3 regions of the Virgibacillus halodenitrificans genome follow, and region 3 is predicted to be linked to each of the others. Evidence: a T-box and tRNA genes for the amino acid it is inferred to sense, from the RefSeq annotation. Region 3 holds a T-box; the other regions hold tRNA genes.
The links. The T-box of region 3 lies ahead of thrS (threonine--tRNA ligase). A T-box ahead of a tRNA ligase gene usually reads a tRNA of that ligase, here a tRNA-Thr.

Region 1 (2,254 bases), 1.3 Mb from region 3:
AGTACCAATTGTATTTTCAATCATCTTGTCTGCTGTTTCAGCAGGTAGAGGCTCCTTAGAAAACAAGTTAGCTATTTCTTCCTCTGTAAAGGAATGCAACTTCTTTAATAAATCTCTACGTTCCTCAACCGTCATATTGTAAAAACCAGGAATCCTGGAAGTTTCCATACCTACTCATCCTTTTGTCCAGCATGCTATAAACACATACACATGGCGCATAAAATTTATTTAGCATCTAAATTATATTTAAAGTATAACACGAGATTGCTATCTATTCACAAAAAAATGACTGTATCTATTATGTAAAAATTTACTCTAAAATGCAAATAAACAAGGCTGTTCATTTTTTAAACGACCTTGTTTATCTTATTTGCTATATATGACGTATTTAACCTCATTTTTTAAGTGGTGAGCCATGAAGGATTCGAACCTTCGACCCTCTGATTAAAAGTCAGATGCTCTACCTACTGAGCTAATGGCTCATATTATTTTTGTGTTCTCTTGCTTAAGACTGCGTTCATCTTGTGGACCCCTGCTTCTTCCAGCTTTTTCAGTGATGTTAGGTACATCGGGGTTACTCGCAGCTTATTCGGTAGAAGGATTGCTCGTTGCTCTACCTACTGAGCTAATGGCTCATATTATTTTTGTGTTCTCTTGCTTAAGACTGCGTTCATCTTGTGGACCCCTGCTTCTTCCAGCTTTTTCAATGATGCCAGGTACATCGGGGTTACTCGCAGCTTATTCGGTAGAAGGATTGCTCGTTGCTCTACCTACTGAGTGTTTATACCTAGTTTTATGTATTACCCTGTTCTCAACAAAAATAATCCTATAAATAAAAAAAGTGGCTGGGCTACTAGGATTCGAACCTAGGATACACGGGATCAAAACCCGATGCCTTACCGCTTGGCTATAGCCCAACAATACAAAAATGGTGGAGGGGGGCAGATTCGAACTGCCGAACCCTGAGGGAGCGGATTTACAGTCCGCCGCGTTTAGCCACTTCGCTACCCCTCCATATTGTTAACTATTATATAAGAATTATACATAAAAATAAATGGTGCCGGCCAGAGGACTTGAACCCCCAACCTACTGATTACAAGTCAGTTGCTCTACCAATTGAGCTAGGCCGGCAGATGGTGGAGGATGCAGGGCTCGAACCTGCGACCCCCTGCTTGTAAGGCAGGTGCTCTCCCAGCTGAGCTAATCCTCCGTATATTGGTGACCCGTACGGGATTCGAACCCGTGTTACCGCCGTGAAAGGGCGGTGTCTTAACCGCTTGACCAACGGGCCAGTGCAATGTAAATAATTTAAAATAGAAGTGGCTTTGAAGATTTCTACTATGCTCTTCTCAAACCAACGAATTTTATTATACCCAGATATTTTATATTTGTAAAGGGTAAAATGAATTTTTTTTATAAAAATGTCGAAACACCGTTTAAACCCTGTCATAATAACCTGTACACAAATATATTTTTCTCAAAGGTTTCTTTCATAAAGGCTGTTAGTTATAATATACAAAAGAAACATATTATGGAGGTACATTTATGGCAAATTTATTAGAAGGTAAAAAGATTGTGGTTATGGGAGTTGCAAGTGAACGTAGTATTGCGTGGGGAATCACAAAATCATTACATAACGCAGGAGCAAACTTAATTTTCACCTATAGACAGGAACGATCCTATCAAAAATTAACTAAGTTACTTGAAAAATATGACATTCAGGCAGAATTAGTTGTATCATGTGATGTTGCTAGTGACGAAAGTGTACAACAAGCGTTTAAAGAAATCAAAGAAAAAATAGGAGTCATTCATGGAGTTATTCATTCTGTAGCCTTTGCTAAACGTGAAGAACTAAAAGGTGAATATGCTGACACCTCTCGTGACGGTTTCTTACTTGCACAGGAAATTAGTGCGTATTCTCTAGTATCAGTAACAAAAGCTGCTAAAGAATTGATGACTGAAGGCGGAAGTATTGTAACTCAAACATATTTAGGGGCGGAACGAGTAATCCAAAACTATAATGTAATGGGTGTTGCAAAAGCTTCTTTAGAGGCCAGCATGAGATATTTAGCAGAAGATATGGGTAAATACAATATACGTGTAAATGCCGTCTCAGCAGGTCCGATTCGTACGTTATCCGCAAAAGGTGTATCCGGATTTAATGAGAAGATGAGTATAATAGAAGAAAAAGCCCCTTTACGTAGAAATGTGGACCAAGACCAGGTTGGGGATGCTACCTTATTCTTCATGAGCG
Region 2 (2,254 bases), 1.4 Mb from region 3:
ATCAGCTTGCTTCCCGCGCTCGACTTGCATGTATTAGGCACGCCGCCAGCGTTCGTCCTGAGCCAAGATCAAACTCTCCATAAAAGTTTGAATAAGATCGACACCAATCAATCTTATCTCATGTCTTAGCTGCAGAAGCGTTAACTTCTGGCTTTTTAAAAATTAACGAAAAACGTCATGTTTTTCTTGACATACTGGTTGTTTTGTTCAGTTTTCAAAGAACGAATGTAATAATTGGTGGAGCCTAGCGGGATCGAACCGCTGACCTCCTGCGTGCAAGGCAGGCGCTCTCCCAGCTGAGCTAAGGCCCCTTATTTAAATGGTCGGGAAGACAGGATTTGAACCTGCGACCCCATGGTCCCAAACCATGTGCTCTACCAAGCTGAGCTACTTCCCGTATAATGGCGCGCCCGAGAGGAGTCGAACCCCTAACCTCTTGATCCGTAGTCAAACGCTCTATCCAATTGAGCTACGGGCGCTAAATGGTGCCGAGGGCCGGACTCGAACCGGCACGGTAGAACCTACCGCAGGATTTTAAGTCCTGTGCGTCTGCCAATTCCGCCACCCCGGCTATGGCTTGGAGCGGAAGACGGGATTCGAACCCGCGACCCCCACCTTGGCAAGGTGGTGTTCTACCACTGAACTACTTCCGCATATACAATTAAATGGTGCGGGTGGAGGGAGTTGAACCCCCACGTCCGAAGACACTAGATCCTAAGTCTAGCGCGTCTGCCAATTCCGCCACACCCGCAAATGGTGAGCCATGAAGGATTCGAACCTTCGACCCTCTGATTAAAAGTCAGATGCTCTACCAACTGAGCTAATGGCTCGTACTAGATGTAATTATAACATCATATTAATTGTATATAGTATATAAGATAATGGTGCCGGCCAGAGGACTTGAACCCCCAACCTACTGATTACAAGTCAGTTGCTCTACCAATTGAGCTAGGCCGGCATAAATGGTGGAGGATGCAGGGCTCGAACCTGCGACCCCCTGCTTGTAAGGCAGGTGCTCTCCCAGCTGAGCTAATCCTCCAATACATTTTTCACTTCTTAAATAATAACATGTCCGCCTGGCGGCGTCCTACTCTTGCAGGGACAAAGTCCCAACTACCATCGGCGCTGGAGAGCTTAACTTCTGTGTTCGGCATGAGAACAGGTGTGACCTCTCCGCTATTGCTACCAGACCATCCTTAAAAACAAGGACAAGACATATTATATGCATTTTCGTGAAAAAATGCAAGGGTTTTTTTAAATTTATACCCTAAAAACTAAATAAGAGAAAAACAACGACGATCAAAGAAGAAAATTAGTTAAGTCCTCGATCTATTAGTATCCGTCAGCTCCACGTGTCACCACGCTTCCACCTCGGACCTATCAACCTCATCGTCTCTGAGGGATCTTACTCACTCGAAGTGATGGGAAGTCTCATCTTGAGGGGGGCTTCATGCTTAGATGCTTTCAGCACTTATCCTTGCCACACGTAGCTACCCAGCTATGCTCCTGGCGGAACAACTGGTACACCAGCGGTGTGTCCATCCCGGTCCTCTCGTACTAAGGACAGCTCCTCTCAAACTTCCAACGCCCACGACGGATAGGGACCGAACTGTCTCACGACGTTCTGAACCCAGCTCGCGTACCGCTTTAATGGGCGAACAGCCCAACCCTTGGGACCGACTACAGCCCCAGGATGCGATGAGCCGACATCGAGGTGCCAAACCTCCCCGTCGATGTGAACTCTTGGGGGAGATAAGCCTGTTATCCCCGGGGTAGCTTTTATCCGTTGAGCGATGGCCCTTCCATGCGGAACCACCGGATCACTAAGCCCGACTTTCGTCCCTGCTCGACTTGTAGGTCTCGCAGTCAAGCTCCCTTCTGCCTTTACACTCTACGAATGATTTCCAACCATTCTGAGGGAACCTTTGGGCGCCTCCGTTACCTTTTGGGAGGCGACCGCCCCAGTCAAACTGCCCGCCTGACACTGTCTCCGGACCGGATCACGGCCCTGGGTTAGAATGGTCGTACAGCCAGGGTGGTATCCCACGGATGCCTCCACCGAAGCTGGCGCTCCGGTTTCCAAGGCTCCCACCTATCCTGTACAAGCTGTACAAACATTCAATATCAGGCTACAGTAAAGCTCCACGGGGTCTTTCCGTCCTGTCGCGGGTAATGCGCATCTTCACGCATAGTATAATTTCACCGGGTCTCTCGTTGAGACAGTGCCCAAGTCGTTGCACCTTTCGTGCGGGTC
Region 3 (2,254 bases):
TAGTTAAGTTTGGTTTAAAGAGCTTTAAAGAAAAACTTGTTTACTATGTTGGATTAGCTATTGATGAATTTAAGCGTGAGGAAGAACATCAGGAATTTGTTAATATGCTTCGTGAATATATTATTAAAAAAGATCCAATAATAACAGAGATACATGTATTACAAGGAGATTCTTTCACATTTTATCATTCTGACGGAAAGAGTATGTCACCGATAGAACTTCATAGCATCATGCAGAAGGAACCGTTGTACATGGTAGGTCTAGATGAAGAAGAAATGAATTTGGCTCCTCTGATCGCAATGGCACCTGCAAAGGTAAATATCTATGGAGATAAGCCTGATGATCCAAAAACATTGACAGTAATAAATGTTTTTCAAGAAAGAGCCAGTCTTTTTCCTTATAGAAACTTTCCATTTCTTTATAAAATTAAAAAACAATGAATAAAGACTTGATTTTAAAACATTGTAGGGCTATAATACTCATTATAAATCTATTACTTAAAAGTATGGAAAAGGACAAGATTAATTGTTCCTGGATGTACCAGAGAAGGAAGCCAATGGCTGGGAGCTTCCGCATCACACACAATTAATTACCACCTTTGAACTCTGCTATCGAATATGTAGTAAATAGCAGCGTCTTATCTGCGTTAAAGATACCAAAGCCGTATATATTACGGAAATTAGGGTGGAACCACGACGTGACCAACGCTCGTCCCTTTGCTGAATAGCAGAGGGATGGGCGTTTTTTAATTGAAAAAGGAGTGAATATAATGGCAGCAGAAATCTCAATTATTTTTCCAGATGGAGCAGAAAAACAATTTCCCCAAGGTACAACAGGGGAAGAGATAGCAGGGTCAATTTCTTCAGGATTAAAAAAGCAAGCAGTTGCTATTAAGCTAAATGGTGAGCTTGTTGACTTAAAACGTGAATTACAGACAGGCGGCAAAATTGAAATTATAACTTATAAAAACCAAGAAGGTATTGAAGTAATGCGCCATTCAACAGCACATCTTATGGCACATGCAATTAAAAGACTTTTTAAAGAGGTAAATTTCGGAGTTGGGCCTGTAATAGAAGAAGGATTTTATTACGATATGGATATGGAGCATACAATTACTCCAGAGGACCTTCCTAAAATTGAAAAGGAAATGAAACGTATTGCAGATGAAAGCCTTGATATCATTAGAGTAGAGGTTTCCCGAGAGGAAGCCAAAGAAATGTTTAAAGATGATCACTTGAAGCTTGAACTAATAGACGCTATTCCAGCAGATGAACAAGTGACTATTTATAAACAAGGAGAATTCTTTGACCTGTGCAGAGGCATTCATGTGCCATCAACAAATAAAATAAAAGCATTTAAACTGCTTAGCATATCTGGGGCTTATTGGCGTGGTGATAGCAATAATCAACAGCTCCAACGTATATATGGAACTTCATTTGAGAAACAGAGCCAAGTGGATGAGTATCTTAGAATTCTTGAAGAAAGAAAAGAAAGAGACCACCGAAAGCTTGGTAAAGAGCTAGATATTTTCACAGTCTCGCAAAAAGTAGGGCAAGGATTGCCGCTCTGGTTGCCGAAAGGGGCTACAATACGTCGTACAATTGAGCGGTATATTGTAGACGTTGAAGAAAAGCTAGGGTACGACCATGTATATACTCCTGTTTTAGGGAGCAAAGAGTTATATGAGACTAGTGGGCACTGGGAGCATTATCAGGAGGATATGTTCCCACCGATGGAAATGGATAATGAAACATTAGTTTTGCGTCCAATGAATTGCCCACATCATATGATGGTATTTAAGAATCAATTATGGAGCTATCGTCAATTGCCTGTAAGGATTGCAGAATTAGGCACAATGCACCGTTATGAGATGAGCGGAGCATTAGCAGGTCTTCAACGCGTACGTGCTATGACTCTAAATGATGCACATATTTTTGCCCGTCCAGATCAGTTGAAAGATGAATTTGTTCGCGTAATCGAACTGATTCAACGTGTATATAAGGATTTCGGAATTAATGATTACTATTTCCGCCTATCTTATCGAGATCCTGAAGATAAAGAGAAGTACATTGACAATGATGAAATGTGGGAAAAAACACAATCTACTTTAAAACAAACAATGGAAGAGTTAAATTTAGAGTATGTGGAAGCAGAAGGGGAAGCGGCATTCTATGGTCCTAAGCTTGATGTGCAAGTCAAAACAGCTTTAGGAAAAGATGAAACCTTATCTACCGTGCAGTTAGACGTGCTCTTA

Region 1: it has a tRNA-Thr gene. The T-box ahead of thrS (threonine--tRNA ligase) is inferred to sense a tRNA for this amino acid. The anticodon was not compared.
Region 2: it has a tRNA-Thr gene. The T-box ahead of thrS (threonine--tRNA ligase) is inferred to sense a tRNA for this amino acid. The anticodon was not compared.

What each region holds. Positions count from the first base shown of each region.
Region 1 is NZ_CP017962.1:207,400-209,653, reverse strand. It holds gene BME96_RS01190 (hydroxymethylglutaryl-CoA reductase, degradative) at 1-168, opposite strand, end outside; tRNA gene BME96_RS01185 (tRNA-Lys) at 407-482, opposite strand; tRNA gene BME96_RS01180 (tRNA-Gln) at 843-917, opposite strand; tRNA gene BME96_RS01175 (tRNA-Tyr) at 930-1,014, opposite strand; tRNA gene BME96_RS01170 (tRNA-Thr) at 1,056-1,131, opposite strand; tRNA gene BME96_RS01165 (tRNA-Val) at 1,135-1,210, opposite strand; tRNA gene BME96_RS01160 (tRNA-Glu) at 1,217-1,291, opposite strand; gene fabI (enoyl-ACP reductase FabI) at 1,546-2,254, shown strand, end outside.
Region 2 is NZ_CP017962.1:105,505-107,758, reverse strand. It holds rRNA gene BME96_RS00560 (16S ribosomal RNA) at 1-84, opposite strand, end outside; tRNA gene BME96_RS00555 (tRNA-Ala) at 236-311, opposite strand; tRNA gene BME96_RS00550 (tRNA-Pro) at 321-397, opposite strand; tRNA gene BME96_RS00545 (tRNA-Arg) at 403-479, opposite strand; tRNA gene BME96_RS00540 (tRNA-Leu) at 484-571, opposite strand; tRNA gene BME96_RS00535 (tRNA-Gly) at 579-653, opposite strand; tRNA gene BME96_RS00530 (tRNA-Leu) at 667-751, opposite strand; tRNA gene BME96_RS00525 (tRNA-Lys) at 755-830, opposite strand; tRNA gene BME96_RS00520 (tRNA-Thr) at 883-958, opposite strand; tRNA gene BME96_RS00515 (tRNA-Val) at 964-1,039, opposite strand; rRNA gene rrf (5S ribosomal RNA) at 1,075-1,190, opposite strand; rRNA gene BME96_RS00505 (23S ribosomal RNA) at 1,313-2,254, opposite strand, start outside.
Region 3 is NZ_CP017962.1:1,485,169-1,487,422, forward strand. It holds gene ytxC (sporulation protein YtxC) at 1-440, shown strand, start outside; T-box leader at 498-719, shown strand; gene thrS (threonine--tRNA ligase) at 770-2,254, shown strand, end outside.